DNA from 4 places in the Actinomadura luzonensis genome. Region 1 is predicted to be linked to each of the others. Evidence: riboswitches for the same ligand, from Rfam matches in the RefSeq annotation. Region 1 holds a riboswitch; each other region holds the start of a gene.
What was found. Region 1 has a riboswitch for cyclic di-AMP ahead of MF672_RS16975 (CHAP domain-containing protein). Riboswitches for the same ligand answer to the same signal wherever they lie in the genome.
Positions count from the first base shown of each region.

Region 2: linked by a shared signal. The riboswitch ahead of MF672_RS01895 (hypothetical protein) and the one ahead of MF672_RS16975 (CHAP domain-containing protein) in region 1 are both predicted to bind cyclic di-AMP.
Region 3: linked by a shared signal. The riboswitch ahead of MF672_RS02925 (C40 family peptidase) and the one ahead of MF672_RS16975 (CHAP domain-containing protein) in region 1 are both predicted to bind cyclic di-AMP.
Region 4: linked by a shared signal. The riboswitch ahead of MF672_RS43925 (C40 family peptidase) and the one ahead of MF672_RS16975 (CHAP domain-containing protein) in region 1 are both predicted to bind cyclic di-AMP.

Region 1 covers NZ_JAKRKC020000001.1:3,464,783-3,469,501, forward strand. Annotated here, with positions in the region: gene MF672_RS16955 (cellulose-binding domain-containing protein) at 1-699, opposite strand, end outside; gene MF672_RS16960 (LLM class flavin-dependent oxidoreductase) at 906-1,802, shown strand; gene MF672_RS16965 (FBP domain-containing protein) at 1,822-2,319, opposite strand; gene MF672_RS16970 (TetR/AcrR family transcriptional regulator) at 2,389-2,958, shown strand; gene MF672_RS16975 (CHAP domain-containing protein) at 3,009-3,674, opposite strand; cyclic di-AMP (ydaO/yuaA leader) riboswitch at 3,690-3,829, opposite strand; gene MF672_RS16980 (hypothetical protein) at 4,058-4,719, opposite strand, start outside.
Region 2 covers NZ_JAKRKC020000001.1:390,428-395,146, reverse strand. Annotated here, with positions in the region: gene MF672_RS01905 (MDR family MFS transporter) at 1-1,397, shown strand, start outside; gene MF672_RS01900 (DUF5302 domain-containing protein) at 1,446-1,646, shown strand; cyclic di-AMP (ydaO/yuaA leader) riboswitch at 1,775-1,910, shown strand; gene MF672_RS01895 (hypothetical protein) at 2,134-3,069, shown strand; gene MF672_RS01890 (alpha/beta hydrolase) at 3,122-3,967, shown strand; gene MF672_RS01885 (hypothetical protein) at 4,028-4,399, opposite strand; gene MF672_RS01880 (roadblock/LC7 domain-containing protein) at 4,426-4,719, opposite strand, start outside.
Region 3 covers NZ_JAKRKC020000001.1:607,940-612,658, reverse strand. Annotated here, with positions in the region: gene serA (phosphoglycerate dehydrogenase) at 1-983, shown strand, start outside; gene MF672_RS02925 (C40 family peptidase) at 1,488-2,063, opposite strand; cyclic di-AMP (ydaO/yuaA leader) riboswitch at 2,088-2,231, opposite strand; gene MF672_RS02920 (3-isopropylmalate dehydrogenase) at 2,343-3,389, shown strand; gene MF672_RS02915 (branched-chain amino acid aminotransferase) at 3,630-4,719, shown strand, end outside.
Region 4 covers NZ_JAKRKC020000002.1:2,921,499-2,926,217, forward strand. Annotated here, with positions in the region: gene MF672_RS43915 (NYN domain-containing protein) at 1-533, shown strand, start outside; gene MF672_RS43920 (C40 family peptidase) at 675-1,601, shown strand; cyclic di-AMP (ydaO/yuaA leader) riboswitch at 2,008-2,170, shown strand; gene MF672_RS43925 (C40 family peptidase) at 2,244-2,771, shown strand; gene MF672_RS43930 (basic secretory family protein) at 2,862-3,656, shown strand; gene MF672_RS43935 (M48 family metallopeptidase) at 3,670-4,719, shown strand, end outside.

The DNA.
Region 1 (4,719 bases):
GGAGACGTCGCGGGTGGTGGCGGCGAAGACGTGGTTGCAGTAGTTGCCGCCGCCGTTGATGCGCAGGGATTTCGCGCCGGTGTGGGCGACGGCGGTGTCGATGCTCGCGGTGCCGGTGCCCGAGCAGTTGGGGGTGGCGACCTGCCAGTCGCCGGACGGGGCGCCGGACTGGTCCTCGAAGCCGGAGCACACGGCCGCGCCGGAGCAGCCGGGCTGGCCGGTGGGCGTGACCGTCGGCGTGGGCGTGACCGTCGGCGTGGCCGTCGGGGTGCTCGTCGGGGTCGCGGTGGTGACGCCGTTGCACAGGACGTCGTTGAGCGCGAAGTCGGCGGGGGCGGGGTTGGCCGTCGTCCAGGTGCCCTGGAGGCCGAACTCGGCGGCGCCGCCGGTGGGCAGGGCGGCGTTCCAGGTGAGGTTCGCGGCGGTGACGGTGGCGGCGTTCTGCTCGACGGTGGCGTTCCAGGCGCTGGTGACGCGCTGCCCCCCGGCGTACGTCCACCGCAGCCGCCAGCCGCTGAGCGCCGTGCCGAGGTTCGTCACCTTGACCTGGGCGGTGAAGCCGCCCTGCCACTGGTTGACGGTGTAGTCGACGCGGCAGCCGGCGTCGGCCGCGGCGGGGCGGCTCACCGCGAGCCCGGCCAGGGCCAGGACGGCGGCGCAGACGAGGGCGGTCCACAGCCGCACGGGGGGACGGGTCATGACATCGCTCGCCTTCGGGGTCGGCCTGTCACAGGATTGGGAGCGCTCCCAACAGCGGGTCCGCCGACGATGTTTCGCGCCGGCGGCCCGCGCTGTCAACGCCGCCGCCGCCCGCACCCGCCCCGACCAGCGCCCCCGTCGTCCCGCCCGGTGAATCTTTCACGCGCCTTGACTTCGAGCGCGCTTCGGGTCCTAGCCTCGCGCCCATGACTCACGACGGCACGCCGAGTTTCGGCATCAAGACGACCCCGGCCAACGTCGGCTACGACGACATCCTGCGCGTCTGGCGCGAGGCGGACACGATCCCGGAGATCGGGCACGCCTGGTTGTACGACCATCTCGTCCCCTACGTGGGCGGCCGGATCGTGGACGCCTCGGGGCCGGTGCACGAGGGGTGGACGCTGCTGACGGCCCTGGCCGTGCAGACGCGGCGGCTGCGGTTCGGGCTGATGGTGACCAACAACCGGCTGCGCCCGCCGGCGGTGCTGGCGAAGATGGCGGCGACGCTCGACGTGATCTCCGGCGGCCGGCTCGACCTGGGGATCGGGGTGGGCGGCCTGCCGGACGCCGCCGCGGTGGCTCCCGAGTACGACGGGTACGGCATCCCGCTGGTGCCGTGGCGCGCGGCGGTGGCGGCGCTCGGCGAGGCGTGCACAGTGATCCGCCGGTTGTGGACCGAGGACGTCTTCGACTTCGCCGGGCGGCACTACCGGCTGACCGGCGCGCGCTGCAGCCCCAAGCCGGTGCAGCGCCCGCACCCGCCGATCCTGATCGGCGGCTCGGGCACCGCGACGCTGCGGGTCGTCGCCGAGCACGCCGACGTCTGGAACGCGATCGGCCCGCCGGTCAACCCGGTCGAGCACCTGGTGCGGCGCGCCGCCGTGCTGGACGAGCTGTGCGCGGAGATCGGCCGGGACCCGGCCGGGATCACCCGCTCGGTGCAGCTGCCCGTCTCCTACGACGATCCGGCCTCGGCCCGGGAGTCCCTGCGGCGGCTGCGGGAGGCCGGGTTCTCGCACTTCGTGCTCAACCTGCCGTCGCCGTACCCGCCGGGGGCGGCGAGCTGGGCGGCGGAGGAGCTGATCGGCCCGGTGCGCGGCTGAGCGCTCACCCGGTCACCGGTCAGCCGGTCACCCGGTCCAGGAAGGAGCGCAGGTTGGCCTGGGTGCGGGCGAGCTTGTCGGCCAGGGTGAGCGACTCCTCCACGACGCCGGCGCCCGCGGACTCCTTGCGTCCGCGCAGGTAGAGCGAGCAGGCGAGGTCGGCGCACAGGTACTGGCCGACGGAGTTGCCCTGGCGGCCGGACTCGCCGGTGCGGCGGGCGGTCATCAGCGCGACGCCGCCGCCGGTGTGCGTGGTCAGGCACAGCGAGCACATGCTGCGCGAGGTGAACGCGCGCGAGCCGCCGGAGGTGACGCGGAGCGCGACGCCGGTCAGCCGGGCGTCGCGCTCGGCGACCAGGTAGGCGCGCTCGGGTGCGCCGGGATCCCGCCAGCCGAGGAAGTCGAGGTCGTCCCAGGGCAGGTCGTGGAGGTCCTTGGGGATGCCGGCGCGGCCGGCCTCGCCCTTGGAGCAGTTGACGAACGACGTGCGGATGTCGCGTTCGGTCAGAGGTCTCATGAGCGGCGAGGCTAGTTTCCTTAATGCTATTATGCAAATCCTTAAAGGCTTTAAGTTGTGGGGGCGCGGGTGGCACGGGCGGGACTGACCGCGGAACGGCTGACGCTGGCGGCGGCCGAGCTGGCCGACGAGATCGGCTTCCACAACCTGACCGTCTCGGCGCTGGCCCGCCGGTTCGGCGTCCAGCCCGCCGCGCTGTACGCGCACGTCAAGGACGCCCACGACCTGCGGGTGCGGGTGGCGGTGCTGGGTCTGGCCGAGCTGGCCGAGCGGGCCGCCGCCGCGCTGGCCGGCCGGGCGGGCAAGGACGCGCTGGTCGCCTTCGCCGACGCCTACCGCGGCTACGCCAAGGAGCATCCGGGCCGGTACGCCGCCGCCCAGCTGCCGCTGGACGACGCGACCGCCTACGCCAGCGCGGCCCGCCGGCACGCGGAGATGACCCGGGCCATCCTGCGCGGCTACGACCTGCCGGAGCCGGCCCAGACCGACGCCGTGCGCATGCTGCACAGCACCTTCCACGGCTTCGTCAGCCTGGAGACGCAGGGCGGCTTCAGCCGCACGGCGCGCGCGGCGGACCTGTCCTGGGCCCGCACGCTCGACGCGCTGGACGCCGTCCTGCGCGACTGGCCCCCGGAATGACCCGTACGGGCCTGATCTGACCTGATCTGGCCTGATCTGGCCCGGCGGGCTCAGGCGGCGTAGTTCGGGTAGCCGTACCCGACGACCTGCGAGGCCGGCCGGACGCGCTCCTCGACCTTGCCGTTGCCGGTGTTGCCCTCGATCGTGGAGATCGTGCCGTCGCCGTTGTCCTTGACGACGAACCCGACGTGGTTGATGGCGCTCAGGCTCTTGCTGCCGCTCCAGGAGAAGAACACCACGGCGCCGGGCTTCGGCTCGGTGCCCCAGCGCTGGTTGGCGGCGAACCACTTGGCGTGGGCGACGGTGTAGGCGTCCCAGCCGACCTGGGTGCGGGCGCCGCTCTCCTCGCCGACCCAGGAGACGAACATCGAGCACCAGGGGGCGTTGAGGTAGGCGGCGCGGCTGCCGCCGTCGCGCAGCACGGTCTCGCCGGCGCGGGCGGAGCCGGCGTACCACTGCTGGAACTTGGTGCCGCCGCCGCTGGCGTTCTCGGACGTGCCGACCTGGGCCCTGGCCAGGTCCAGGACCTGCTGGGCGGTGACGTTGACGCGGGCGTCGCGGTTGCTGACGGCGGGCGCGGCCGCGTTCTGCCTGGCGCTGTCGGCCTGCGCGTCGACGGCGGCGGTGGCGCCGAAGGCGGAGGCGGCGAGCGTCGCGCCCAGCGCGAGCTTGGCGGCGTCGAGCTTGCGGGCACGGATGAGACGGCTGATGGCCATGAGGGAGTTGCTCCTTTGTGCTTCCATGCCGCTTACCGGGTTAGCTGACGGGTTCGGGCATTGGAAGCTGCCCTACGGCGCGGCTGAGCGCCGATTCACCCCGATGAGATTGGGTCCCCGGTTCCGCGCGACGGCGGATTCAGCGGCCGCGGGCATTCGTCGCCCGGCGGTGGGAGGGTGTCGAACATGGCGTCGTCTCCGCGACGCTCACGGAACTGTACAACACGCCTCTGACCTGCGTCATTCCCGCGTCATGAAATCCCCATGAGGCCGGGCGGAGGTCACGTGCGGACATGCCGCGGTCACGGGCGGGTCCTGCCCGCCTTCCCGCGTCATGAGACCCACGCGAGGGCGGGCGGAGGTCACGTGCGGGCATGCCGCGGTCAGGGGCGGGCTTTGCCCGCCAGGATGTGGAAGGAGGAGGCGGTGCGGGCGGCGAGGCCGAGGTGGGCGGCGCGGGCGTGCGGGTTCATGCGGTGGGGCGGGCCGTGGTCGTGGTGGGCGGGGTGCCAGGCGATGGCGACGGCGGTGTTGTTGATCCAGGAGCTCATCGCCTTGTCGTACGGGGGAGTGAAGTCGTAGCAGCCGGTGGCGCGGCCGCCAGGGTCGTGGGCGAGGATCATCCAGCCGGGGGAGCGGCGGTTGAAGTCGTCGTACTGGTAGAAGCAGGCCCACGACGAGGGGCAGGCGGCGGGGCCGGAGACGCGGCGGGCGACGTACCAGGGGGCGGCTCCGGGCAGCGGGTCGGCGGCGACGGTGAGCCCGTCGGCGGCGGCGACCACGGGCGGCACGAGCGCCGGGCGCGGCAGGTCGTGCAGCACGATCACGGCGGCGGTGGCCGTGGCGGCGGCGAGCGCGGCGGCGGCCTGGCCCAGCCGCCGCCAGGGCCGGGCGGCCCGCCGGGGAGCGGGGGCGTGCTCACCGGCGGCCCGCTGCCGCATGCGTTCCCAGGCGCGCCAGCCGAGCGGCCAGTACGGCACGACGGGCCCGTACCGCCAGACCCGGTCCTCCAGCGCCCGCACCAGGAACCGGAACGCGACCGGGT
Region 2 (4,719 bases), 3.1 Mb from region 1:
TGTTCCTGGCGATGCTCGACCAGACGATCGTCGGCACGGCGTTGCCGCGCATCGTCGGCGACCTCGGCGGCGGCGAGCTGTACACGTGGGTGGTCACCGCGTACCTGCTCACCTCGACGGTGACCGTGCCGCTCTACGGCCGGCTCTCCGACCAGCACGGCAGGAAGCCGCTGCTGCTGGTCGGCATGGTGGTGTTCGTCCTCGGCTCGGCCCTGTGCGGCGTGGCCCAGGACATGGTGCAGCTCATCGCCTTCCGCGCCCTCCAGGGCCTCGGCGCGGGCGCGCTGCTGCCGCTGTCGCTCGCGCTGGTGATGGAGATGTTCCCGCCCGGCAGCCCGCGCGGCGCCCGCACGCAGGGCGCGCTCGGCGGCGTGATGGCGTTGACGTACCTGGCGGGGCCGTTCCTCGGCGGCCTGTTCACCGACCACGCGAGCTGGCGCTGGGCCTTCTACGTGAACGTGCCGCTCGGCGCGGCGGTGATCGCGACCGTGGTGCTGCGGCTGCCGAACCGGCCGGGCTCCGGCGCGGGCGGGCGTCCCGACTACGCCGGGATCGCGGTGTTCACGGTGGCCGTCACCGCTCTGCTGCTGGGGTTGACGGAGAAGGGTCTCGACGGCCACACCTGGACCGACGCGGCCGTGGCGGGGCCCATCCTGCTCGCGCTGGCCGCGCTCGCCGCGTTCGTGGCGGTGGAGCGGCGGGCGGCCAACCCGATCATGCCGCTGCACCTGTTCGGCGTGCGGACGTACACGCTGGTGAACGCGACCTCGTTCGTCACGGCCTTCTGCATGTACGCGGGAGTCGTCTTCCTGCCGCGTTACTTCCAGGAGGCCCTGGGCGCCAGCGCCACGGAGTCGGGCCTGCGGATCTACCCGATGACACTGGCGATGGTCGCCGGCAGCGCGCTCATGGGCACGCTCATGTCCAGGACCAGGGTCTACAAGCCGTGGCTGCTGGTCTCCCCGTTCCTGCTGACGGCCGGCACGCTGCTCTGCCTCAACCTCGCGCGCGACACCGGCGGCCTGGCGCTCGCGGCCTGGATGGCGCTGATCGGGCTCGGCATGGGGCCGATGCTGTCGGGGCTGACCGTGGCCGTGCAGCAGGCGGTGCCGCCCCAGTACATCGGCACGGCCTCGGCCAACCTCACCTTCTTCCGCCAGATCGGCGGCTCGGTGGCGCTGGCCGTGGGCGGCACCCTCTACACCTCGACCGTCGCGGCGGAGGCCCCGGCGCACGGCCTGCCCGCCGCCCACGCCGCCGCCGCGGCGGCCGTCATCCCGTCGATCGGCGTGGCCGGAGCGCTGATCGCCTTCGTGGCGCTGGCGGCCATGCCCGGCAGGCGGCTGGAGACGCCCGCTGCGCCGCCGAGCAAGATTGAAGCCGGTTTCGCATCGTAAGGAGCATCGTGCGAAGCTGGAGGGGTCCCAACACCATGGAGGTCCTCAATGGCGGAATCACCGGAGCCGGAAGTCAGCGAAACTCCCGAGGACGAGATGAAGCGCAAGTTCCGCGAGGCGCTGGAGCGCAAGCGCGGCCAGGCCGCGGGCAACGGCGCTGGTGGCAGGGGCGGCGACCCGTCGAAGATCCATGGGACGCACGGTCCGGCTGCGAACAAACGATCCTTCAGGCGCAAGAGCGGCGGCTGAGGCCGGCTTGACGAAGGGGGCGCGGTTATTCCGCGCCCCCTCTTTCTTTGCCCAGGAGATAGGTAGATCTTTCGCCCGATTCATGACGATTCGTTTGCGTTCGTCCGGTACGCGTGGTTAAGTGTCAGCCAATCAACCAGCCGAATCCCGAGCCCCTCGGGAACCGGGGACCCACCTTGTTGGGGTGAATCCGGCACTGCGCCGGTAGGGCATCTCCTCGCCCGAACCCGTCAGCTAACCCGGTAGGCGTGATGGAGAGGAACCCCGCATGCCCCACCGCGTCACACCCCCGGACGCCGGCTCCCCACGCGTCGCCATTCCAGAGTGCCCCCTCCCGGACTGTGTAGTGCCGGCCGCCCGCTGAGCGGCCCCGCCTCCAGGTTCTCTCCGCGCTCCGCGCAGCCTCCCCCGTCAGGTGTCCTCCCCGGCTGCGCCCTTCTTCCCTGAGCGTGTCTCCCCGTCCCCTCGCGAAGGACCTCACTGCTCCATGTCTGCCCATTTCGGCCTGCGTTCGTTCGCCGTGCTCACCGCCTGCTCGATCGGCGCGCTCACCGCCGTCTGCACCCCCGCCCACGCTGACACCGACGAGAAGATCCTGCTCGAGGGCTCGACCACGGCCTCCTACTTCTGGGACGACTCCTCCGGTCGGGCCGGCGACACCGGCCTGCCGGCCAGCGGCAAGCCGATGCAGAAGGGGCTGGCCGCCAGCCCGAGCTGGCCCCTGCTGACCGAGGGCTACGTGATGTACGAGGGCAAGAAGATGCCCTTCTTCGTCGGCGACCGCGGCCCCGGCGAGCCCTCCAGCCGCGGCGTCATGCTCGACCTGGACGCCAAGACCTTCGCCGAGCTGACCGGGGGCAGGTTCAACTCCGACACCCTGGGCGTGGACGGCATCGGCGGCGAGGGCCACATCAAGATCGACTATGTCATCACCAAGTGGGGCGACGGCGTCGGCAAGAAGAACTACCCGGTCGCCTTCTCCACCGGCGCCTGGTCCGAGCGCGACGACAACCCGGCCGAGCCGCCGAAGGTGCTCGCCGAGGAGAAGGCGGAGCAGCCGGCCGCCAAGCCGATGGCGGCGGAGCAGCCGCAGGAGAAGGCCGCCGAGGCCGCCGAGCCCGTAGCCGCCGCGGACGACGACGCCGCCGCCGACGCCGCCGACGACGCCGCCGCGGAGGCAGCGCGGGCGGAGGCGGAGGACGGGCGGGCCGCCGCGGGCAAGGCCGTCGCCGCCGCCCCCGGCGGGCGCGCGGGCGTCGAGACCGTCGTCGGCCGCCACACCCAGGCCGCCCCGGCCGCCGTGGAGGCGAAGGAGGCCGGCACCGGCGTGGCCGGCATGCTGCTGTCGTTCGTGCTGGCCCTCGCGGGCGGCGGCGTCGTGCTGGGCGGCGACCGCCTCCGCCGGCTGGTGACCAGGGGCTGACACCGGCCTGTCACCCTTTACGGACGCCGGACCAGAATGACATTCTGGTCGGGTGACCACCCGCGTAACCGCCAACGGCATCGACATCGCCTACGAGAGCTTCGGCGCGCCAGAAGGCCGCCCGCTCCTCCTCATCATGGGCCTCGGCGCCCAGCTCATCCACTGGGACGAGGAGTTCTGCGAGCTCCTGGCCGAGCAGGGGCACCACGTCGTCCGGTTCGACAACCGCGACGCCGGCCTGTCCACGCACTTCGCGGAGGCCGGCCTGCCCGGCATGGGGACGGCTCCGCCGTACCTGCTGGACGACATGGCCGACGACACGGCCGGCCTCATGGACGCCCTCGGCTGGCCGCGGGCTCACGTGGTGGGCGCCTCGATGGGCGGGATGATCGCCCAGGCGCTGGCCGTCCGCCATCCGGAGCGCGTGCTGAGCCTGACCTCCATCATGTCCACCCCGGGCCCGGAGATCGCCCCGCCGACGCAGGAGGCCGCCGCCATCCTCATGGCCCGCCCCGCCGCCGACCGCGACGGCGTGCTGGAGCAGGCGGTGCGGACCTGGTCCGTCATCGGGTCGCCGGGCTACGAGCTGGACCGCGAGCGCGTCACCACGCTCGCCGGGCTGGCCTACGACCGCTGCTTCGACCCGGCGGGCACCGGCCGCCAGCTCGCCGCGATCATGGCGTCGGGCAGCCGGGTGGAGGCCCTCGGCCGGGTGCGCGTGCCCACGCTGGTGCTGCACGGCGAGGCCGACCAGCTCGTCCCGCTCGCGGGCGGCCAGGCCACGGCCGCCGCGATCCCCGGCGCCCGGCTGGTGACCTACCCGGGCATGGGGCACGACCTGCCGCGCGCGCTCTGGCCCGACATCGCCGCCGAGATCACCAAGCTCACGAGCGCCTGAGCGACGGCACGACGCGGCCCGCACCCCTGGATCGGGGGCGCGGGCCACGGGCGGACGGCGTCAGACCTCCAGCTTCTCCTCGATGCCGCGAAGTTGGTGGCGGGCCATGGCCAGGTTGGCCCGCCCCCGGTCGAGCGCCAGGTAGAGGAACAGCCCCTTGCCGCTGCGGCCCGTGATCGGGCGGATGATGTGGTACTGCCCGCTCAGCGTGATCAGGATGTCCTCGATGCTCTCCTTGAGGCCCAGCGAGTCCATCGTCCGCAGCTTCGCCTTGACGACCTCGGTGTTGCCCGCGGCGGCGACCTGGAGGTCCAGGTCCTTCGAACCGCCGAGGGTGCCGAGCGCCATGCCGCTGCCGTAGTCGACGACAGCCGCGCCGACCGCACCGTCGATCGTCATCATCTCCTTGAGAGAGACGTCCATGCCTGCCATGATTCCTCCTTCTCTGCCGGGATGGGTCAGTGCTTGCGTGCTGCGACGGCCGCCACCGCGGCGGCCGTCTTCCTGCCCTCCAGCCGCAGGAGCCCGACGTTCGTGCCGGGCCCGGCCAGGACTGTGAGGACGATCGTGGGGCCGGCCGCGTAGAAGGCCACGAAGCCGGCGGTGCCGGAGATCAGCGTCTCCTCGAAGGCGCCCTGATGCGTCATGATCAGCATGCGCCTGCTCATGGCGAGCAGCGCCGCGGCCAGGGCCGCCGCCTGCTCGCCGATCTCGTCGGGCAGGTCGCAGGCCACCTGCAGGCCGTCCACGGT
Region 3 (4,719 bases), 2.9 Mb from region 1:
TGCCGAAGACCAAGGAGACCCTCGGCCTCATCGGCGACGAGGCGCTGCACAAGGTCAAGCCGAGCGTGCGCATCGTCAACGTGGCCCGCGGCGGCATCGTGGACGAGGCCGCGCTCTACTCGGCCCTCAAGGAGGGCCGGGTCGCCGGGGCGGGCCTCGACGTGTTCGCCAAGGAGCCCTGCACCGACAGCCCGCTGTTCGAGCTGGACCAGGTCGTCGTCACCCCCCACCTCGGCGCCTCCACGCACGAGGCCCAGGAGAAGGCCGGCACCCAGGTCGCGCGCAGCGTGAAGCTGGCGCTCGCGGGCGAGTTCGTGCCCGACGCGGTCAACGTCCAGGGCGGCGCGGTGGCCGAGGACGTCAAGCCGGGCCTGCCGCTGGCGGAGAAGCTGGGCCGGGTGTTCACCGCCCTCGCCGGCGAGGTCGCCACCAAGCTCGACGTCGAGGTGCGCGGCGAGATCGCCTCCCAGGACGTGCGGGTCATCGAGCTGGCCGCGCTCAAGGGCGTCTTCGCCGACGTGATCGAGGAGCAGGTCACCTACGTCAACGCGCCGCTGCTGGCCAAGGACCGCGGCGTCGCCGTCGAGCTGGTCACCAGCTCCGAGAGCCCCGACTGGCGCAACGTCGTCACCGTGCGCGGCGTGCTGGCCGACGGCCGCCAGGTCTCGGTGTCGGGCACGCTGTCGGGCCCGCGCCAGATCACCAAGATCGTCGAGGTCAACGGCTACGAGATGGAGATCGAGCCGACGGCCCACCTCGCCTTCTTCACCTACGCCGACCGGCCCGGCATCGTCGGCGTGGTCGGCCGCCTGCTCGGCGAGCACGGCGTCAACATCGCCTCCATGCAGGTGGCCCGCGACACCAAGGGCGGCAGCGCGCTCATCGCGCTGACCGTCGACTCGGCGATCCCGGCCGACGTGATCGAGCAGATCGCCACCGAGATCGGCGCCGACAGCGGCCGCTCGGTGGACCTGGAGGACTGACCCCCTCCCGCCTGCGACAAGGCCGCCGCCCGGCTCGGGCGGCGGCCTTTTGTTGTCTCAGCATGCAAGATACTAGGACATCCAACGAGATTCCTCGGTTACCGTGGAAGGCACATGCGCCAGGTGCTCGTACTCATTACCTGCCGCGGCGAGGCCTGTTAGGGCAGGTCGACGACTCGCCGCGGTGAGCGGCATGCGTCGGCCGGTAAGTCCCATCGTCCCGGCCCGTGACCCGGGCCCGCGACGACAGGCCCCCGTTCGGATTCGCGACCGGGGTCCGACCTCACCCGTAGGAACGCGCCCGCGAAACGAGATGAGAACCATGTACGAGATGTATGCCTGGAACCGCGCCGAGGAGCACGAGGACGAGGCCGCCGAGGCCCTGCAGACCGCGCTGGACCGCCGCGACAACGGCGGCGCGCCGCAGAGCTCCGGCCGGTAGCCGAGGTCCGGGCGGCCCCCCAGGGGTACGAGGCCGCCCGGACGGTTCGGCGGAGATCCGGTTCAGAGGACCGAGGCCACCGGCATGGCCGGGGCGGGCGCCGCGCGCCGCTCGGCCCACTCCCGCACGCCCTTGGCGTCGGGACGCACGGCGCCGACGAAGGCGTCCCTGCGCCAGCTCGACAGCTTCTCCTCCTTGACGACGTCGCCGCTGTGCGGCGCGTGCACCATGTAACCGGGCCGGGAGATCATCCCGACGTGGCCGAGGCCGCTGAAGAAGACCAGGTCGCCGGGTCTGAGGTCGTTCCAGGCGATCTTCCGGCCGAACGCCGCGTACTGCTCGGCGGCCGTGCGGGGGAGGTCGATCCCCGCCTTCTCGTAGGCCCGGAGCATGAGCCCCGAGCAGTCGTACCCGCCTCTGCCGGTCCCGCCCCACAGGTACGGGACGCCCTGTTTGTCCAGGGCGAAGTCGAGGGCGACCTTCCAGGCGGGCCGGTAGCGCCGGTCCTGGATGCTCTTCAGCTCGGGGCCGGTGAGAGTGGTGGTGAGGGCGGCCTGGTCGAGCGCGTCCTCGGGGGTGGTGGTGGATGCCTGGGCGGGGGAGGCGAGCACGGTGAGGCCGGCTGCGCCCGCCGCCACGAACATGGCGATGCGGAACAGGGGACTGTCCTTCCATACGGCCGACCGGGTTAGCTGACGGGCTCGGGCCTGGAAGCAGCCCTACGGCGCGGTGCCGATTCGCCCCTGGGGGGAGAGTGGGTCCCCGGCTCCACGCGAACCGCCGCGTGGATTAGGCAGGTCAGGGACTCTAACGAAACGGTCAAAAGACCGCAAACCCCGTAAACCGGACTTTACGGAAATAGTCCGATGAATGAGATGCGGTGTTCGGCAGGCGAGACGACCCGGTAAGGTACCGGCATGGAGTCGCGTAACATCCGCCTGGCCGTCATCCCCGGCGACGGCATCGGCGCCGAGGTCGTCACCGAAGGGCTCAAGGTCCTGGAGGCCGTGGGCACGAAGATCGAGTCCACGCACTACGACCTGGGCGCGGCCCGCTACCACCGCACCGGCGAGACGCTGCCCGACTCGGTGATGGAGGAGCTGCGCGGCTACGACGCGATCCTGCTCGGCGCGGTGGGCGACCCCAGCGTGCCGCCCGGCGTCCTGGAGCGCGACCTGCTGCTGCGCCTGCGCTTCGCCTTCGACCACTACGTCAACCTGCGCCCGGTCAAGCTCTTCCCCGGGGTCTCGACCCCGCTCGCCGGAGCCGGGCCCGACGACATCGACATGATCGTGGTCCGCGAGGGCACCGAGGGCCTCTACGCCGGCACCGGCGGCGCGATGCGGCGCGGCACGCCGCACGAGATCGCCACCCAGGAGTCGCTCAACACCGCCTACGGCGTCGAGCGCGTCGTCCGCTACGCCTTCGACAAGGCCCAGGGCCGCCCGCGCAAGAAGCTGACGCTGGTCCACAAGACCAACGTGCTCACCTTCGCCGGCGACCTGTGGCAGCGCACCGTCGACCGGGTGGCCGCCGAGTACCCCGAGGTCACCACCGACTACTGCCACATCGACGCGGCGTCGATGTTCTTCGTCTCGCAGCCGGAGCGCTTCGACGTCGTCGTCACCGACAACCTGTTCGGCGACATCATCACCGACCTCGGCGCGGCCATCGCGGGCGGCATCGGGCTGGCCGCCAGCGGCAACGTCAACCCCGAGCGCAGCGCGCCCAGCATGTTCGAGCCGGTGCACGGCAGCGCCCCCGACATCGCGGGCCAGGGCAAGGCCGACCCGACCGCCACCATCCTGTCGGTCGCCATGCTCCTCGACCACCTGGGCCTCGCCGCCGAGGCGGCCAAGGTCGAGCAGGCGGTCGCCGCCGACCTCGCCGAGCGGGCGGCGGGCGGCGCGGGGCGCAGCACGTCCCAGATCGGTGACGACATCACCGCGCGAGTATCCGGCTAGGGCCGCCTAGCTCCCGTACGCGCCTGGCGGTCCGGACTGGACTGCCAGGCGCTTTTTGCTGTCCAAACGGTCGAACCACCCCATTGGCCGCTTGTCATCCCATATGGCGAGACAATAGGAAGTACGAGCTGCCTCCGGGCAGTGCTGCCGCACCATCACGGGACCGCGGAGCCCGCGGCGTCCGCAGGCTCCGGGGCTCCGGTAGATTTTCGCGAAATCGCAGAGAAAAGGACCGTCGTCATGACCATCGCTCAGAAGCTCAGCTTCGACGTGCAGCTATCCGACCACGCTCGCACCGCGGCCGAGCGGGAGCAGGTACTGGCGAACCCCGGGTTCGGGCAATCCTTCACCGATCACATGATCACCGTCGACTACACCGAGGGCCGCGGCTGGCACGACGCCCGGCTCGTGCCGTACGGGCCGCTCTCGCTCGACCCGGCCACCGCGGTCTTCCACTACGCCCAGGAGCTGTTCGAGGGGCTGAAGGCGTACCGGCAGATCAACGGCTCGATCGTGATGTTCCGCCCCTACGCCAACGCGGCCCGCTTCAACCGCTCGGCCGCCCGCATGGCGATGCCCGAGCTGCCCGAGGAGACGTTCGTCGAGTCGCTCGAACTGCTCGTCAGGACCGACGAGGAGTGGGTGCCCACGACCGAGGGGCACAGCCTCTACCTGCGCCCCTTCATGATCGCCACGCAGGCGGGGCTGGGCGTCAACTACCCGTCCAAGAGCTACAAGTACATGGTCATCGCCTCGCCGGCGGCGTCGTACTTCACCGGCGGCATCAAGCCCGTCTCGGTGTGGCTGTCCACCGAGTACACCCGGGCCGCGCCCGGCGGCACCGGCTTCGCCAAGTGCGGCGGCAACTACGCCGCGGCCTTCGTCGCCCAGCGCCAGGCCGTCGAGAACGGCTGCGACCAGGTGGTGTGGCTGGACGCCCAGGCCCACGAGTACGTCGAGGAGATGGGCGGGATGAACCTGTTCTTCGTCTTCGGCAACAAGCTCGTCACCCCCGCGCTGACCGGCACCCTGCTGCCCGGCATCACCCGCGAGTCGATCCTCGAGCTGGCCGCCGGCCTCGGCCTGGAGACCGAGGAGCGGCTCGTCTCGGTCGAGGAGTGGCAGTCGGCGTGCGAGTCGGGCGAGCTGACCGAGGTCTTCGCCTGCGGCACGGCGGCCGTGGTGACCCCGGTCGGCTCCGTCAAGGGCGCCAACCGGGCCTGGACGGTCGCCGACGGCACGCCCGGCCCGGTGACGATGCGGGTGCGCGAGGAGCTGGTCGGCATCCAGTACGGCGCCCGCCCCGACGCGCACGGCTGGGTCCACAAGA
Region 4 (4,719 bases), on a different contig from region 1:
GGCTGCGCAGGGAGCTCGGGCTGCCCACCACCATCAGCCGGCCCGCCGACTCCGTCACCGCCCACACCGGCGAGCGGCCGGGGGTGCGCGGCGTGCCCGCGCGGGCGCTGGCCGACGACGACCCGCAGCTCCTCGACCAGCTTCTCGCGGTGCCGCAGGTCCACCTCATCATCGACGGCTACAACGTCACCAAGACCGGCTACGGCACGCTCACGCTCGCCGACCAGCGCAACCGGCTCATGACCGGGCTCGGCGGGCTGGCCGCGCAGACCCGGGTCGAGGTGACGGTCGTCTTCGACGGGGCCGAGCTCAACGCCCCGGTGCAGGTCGTGGCGCCGCGCGGGGTGCGGGTGCTGTTCAGCGACCCGGGCGAGATCGCCGACGACCTCATCCGGCAACTCGTGCGCGCCGAGCCGCCGGGGCGGGCCATCGCCGTCGTGTCCTCCGACCGCGAGGTGGCCGAGTCGGTGCGGCGCATGGGCGCCAGACCCGTTCCGTCTGCTTTGCTGCTGCGTCGCCTGGGTCGCGCCTAGATTACGACTTGCTCGTTTTGGGCGTTCGGGTGAGACCCCACGCGCCACTTCTGTACTATTCGCCCCAGATGTTTACCCCTGGGAGGCGACGCAGTGAGGTTTGGCCGGGTACCGGTGGCCGCGGGGATCGCGTTCGGACTGGTGCTTGCACCCACGGGAGCCGCGGTCGCTGATCCCAAGCCCACGCTCGCCCAGGCCAAGGCCAAGCTGGAGAAGCTCAACGACAAGGCGGACAAGGTCGTCGACCGCTACAACACCGCCACCGAGCGCTACAAGGCCGCCAAGAGCGCCTACACCAAGCTCAACGAGAGCTACAAGCGCAAGCTGGCCACCGTCGCCGACCTGCGCGCCCAGGTCATCACCATGGCGGTCGACAGCTACCAGCTCGGCGGCGACGTCACGTCCCTGCCGGGCTTCCTCGGCTCCGACGACCCCGACGACTTCCTCGCCCGGCTCGCGCTGGCCGGCCAGGTCTCCAAGGAGCGGGCCGAGAAGCTGAGCGCCTTCGACCGGGAGAACCGCGGGCTGAAGACCGAGCGTGACAAGGCCGAGAAGGCGCTGGAGTCGGCCGACGAGGAGCGCGACGGGGTCGAGAAGGAACGCTCGGAGATCCTCAAGCTGATCGCCGAGCAGAAGAAGCTGCTGAACAAGCTGAACGCCTACAAGGCCGGCAACCCGAACAGCACCGGCGTCAAGTACACCGGCTCCGCCTCGGGCAGCGCCGCCGCCGCGCTGCGCTTCGCCTTCGCCCAGGTCGGCAAGCCGTACGTGTTCGGCGGGACGGGCCCGGGCGGCTGGGACTGCTCGGGGCTCACGCAGGCGAGCTGGCGGGCCGCGGGCGTGTCGCTGCCGCGCACGACCTGGCAGCAGTGGGCCTGGGGGGCGAGCCGGCGGGTGAGCCTGGACGCGCTGCAGCCCGGCGACCTCATCTTCAGCGAGGGGCTGGGCCACGTCAGCATGTACGCGGGCAACGGGCAGATCGTGCACGCCCCGCAGACGGGCGACGTCGTCAAGATCGTCAAGCTCTCGTCGTACGGCCGGTCCCTGGTCGGCGCCATCCGGCCCTGAGCCCGGATCGCCCGCGTTCCGGGCTGTCGCCTGACTGGTTTCGGTCCCATCAGACCCGTGTCTCCCGGGGGTCTCGTGGGAGCGTGCCCACGTGTCAGCCCTGTGACAGGTGTGACAAAAGTGACAATTGGTACCTTACAGCGGCGTGTGCCGGGAATTGTGAGAAGGGTCACATTTAGGTAACGGAACCTGGTGTTCCAGCAGGGGTTTCGATTCTGACTCGACCCCCTGTCTGATCTTGACAAGCTGACTGGCGTTTTGCCGTTCCTTGACCTTCGGCGTAACTTCTGGCGTCGCAGCGGCACGCCATGTCGCGGCAACCTCCATCGGTTCCCCCCGATGTGTGACAGATAGACAATCCGCCGGTCGCCCCCGCATCCCCATGCGCGCGAAGACGCGCTTCCAGGGCGGCGACCTGCCGAATCCGTGCAGCCAGGAGGCACGGAGCCGGGGACCCATCGATCCCGTTCGCCAGGGATCAGGGGTGAATCGGCGCCACCGCGGCGCCGTAGGGCTACTTCCAGGCCCGAATCCGTCAGCTAACCCGGTAGGCGTTCGTGGAAGACTCAAGGAGAAATCCTGTCTACCTCCCCTCTCAACCCCCGTCTGTCCCGCCTTGCCCTCAGCGGCGCGGCGCTCACCATGACCGTGACGGCCGGAGGTGTGATCCTCCATGCCCCCGCGGCCCAGGCGGCGGCGGCAAGCGACACCTCCACGGCCTCCACGGCCCGCACGACCACGTCGGCGAAGACCACCCGGTCGGCGAGAACGACCAGGTCGGCCAGGGCCGCCAAGGCCGCCCGGCAACAGGCGAGGGCCCACCGGGCCGTCGCCGTGGCCAAGAACCAGATCGGTGACCCGTACCGCTACGGCGGCACCGGCCCCGGCTCGTTCGACTGCTCCGGACTCGTCCAGTACGCCTGGAGGAAGGCCGGGGTCAGGCTCCCTCGCGTGGCGAGCAGCCAGTTCGCCCGCATCAGGACGAAGGTCTCGTGGAAGCACCTCAAGCCAGGCGACCTGATGTTCTTCAACGGGCTCGGCCACGTGGGCATGTACGTCGGCAAGGGCAGAATGATCCATTCGCCGCGGACAGGCGAACGGGTACGCATCGACAAGCTGAGCGGATGGCGCAGGTCGTCGTTCGTGGGCGCGGTCCGTCCCGGCATGTGACACGGCCCCGCCACGATCCCCGCGAGGGGATCGGGCGGGGCTGTCCCCTTCCCGCCCCCGGCCGCCCCGCCCCCGCTAGCATCGGGCAACGTGTCCGAGCAGGTGAGCCGACGAGCCGCGACGGGCGCCCTCCTGCTCCTCGCCCTCGTCCCCGCCGCGAGCGCGGCCGTCCCCCGCGCGTTGTGGCCGGGGGAGACCGTCACGGCACGCGGGGCCCGCTCCGTGGTCGTCGGGCACGGCACGCCGGCCGCGACGCTCGCCGAGCTGGCGCGGCGGGCCGACACCGCCGCCCTCCGGGTCGCGGACGTCCTCGGCGAGCCGGTACGGCCCCTGGTCGTCGTCCCGGCGAGCGCCGCCGAGGCGGCCCGGCTGGTCGGCGCCGGGCCCGTGGCCGGCCTGGCCGCCCTCGCCGACGGCGACCGCGTCATCGTCGTCCCGGACGCCTTCGCCCGCCTCAACCCCACCGGCAGGGACGTCGTGCTCACCCACGAGCTCACCCACGTGGCCGCCGGCACCGACCGCCTGCCCCCCTGGCTGTACGAGGGGTTCGCCGACTACGTCGGCTACCGCGACGCCGGGCTGCCCGTGCCGGTCGCCGCCGCCGAACTGGCCGGCGAGGTCCGGGCCGGACGCCTGCCCGGCGAATTGCCCGGACCCGCGGCTTTCGCGGCGGACGGGCGCGACCCGGCGCGGCTCGCGCGGGCGTACCAGGAGGCGTGGCTGGCGTGTCGCTTCCTCGCGGACCGGTTCAGTGAGGGGACCCTGGTACGGCTCTACCGTGCAGCCCAGGCGACGGGCGTCGAGCGGGCGCTCGCCCCGCTGGGGCTCTCCGTGGCCACGCTGACGGCGCGGTGGCGCGGGTACGTGCGGGAACAGCTCGGGTAGGAAGGGGAGGCGGATGAGCGAACGACGGGAGACCGGCGACCCGGCGGCACCCGCGAACACGACCCGGACCGGCGGGAACCGGGCCGGCGGGAACCGGGCCGGCGCGCACGACGCCGTGAGTGGCGGGCGCGGGGCCGTGAGCGGCAGGGGCCGGGCCCGCAGGGACGAGGCCGTGAGCCGCAGGGGCCGGGCCCGCGGGGACGAGGCCGTGAGCGGCGGGGACCGGGCCGTGAGCGGCGCTCCCGCCTACGAGGGCAAGCCCGTCGCCGATCGCCTCTGCGACGACGACGGCCGCCTGCGCCGCCAGGCCGCGCTCGCCCTGGCCGCCCTCGCCGCCGTCCTGCTCGCCGTGGCCGGCCTCACCACTCCCTGGACCACTCCCTGGACCACTCTGGCCGCCGCCCCGCCCGACCCGTCGCGCGACTTCAGCGCCGCCGAGATCGCCCGCTCCCGGGCGTTCGACGCCGCCACGAGCCTGCCGGGCCATCTGTCGCTGGCCCTGACGCTGCTCGTCGCCGCCGTCCTGATCGCCACCCCGCTCGGCGCGCGGGCCGTCGAGCGGCTGCGCGGCCCGTGGTGGCTGCGGGTGGTCTGCGGCGTCGTGGTCGTCTCCGCGTTCACCACGCTGGTCCGCTGGCCCCTCGGGATGTGGTTCGAGACGATCCTGCGCGCGTACGGCCTGTCCACCCAGGACTGGGCGTCCTGGACCGGTGACCGGCTGAAGAACGCGGCCGTGGAGACGTTCCTGCTCTGCCTGGCGCTGGTCGTCCTGGTGGCGCTGGCGCGCCGCGTGCGGCGGTGGTGGATCCCGGCGGCGGCGGGCGCGTTCGTCCTGACGGTGGCGGCCTCGTTCGTCTATCCCGTGGTGTTCGAGCCGATGTTCAACGACTTCACCCCCATGCGCGAGGGCCCGCTGCGCGCGGACCTGCTGGCCATGGCCGCGCGGGACGGCGTCCCGGTGCGGGACGTGCTGGTGGCCGACGCCTCGCGGCGCACGACGGCGCTGAACGCCTACGTCTCCGGCTTCGGCGCGACGCGCCGCATCGTCGTCCACGACACGCTG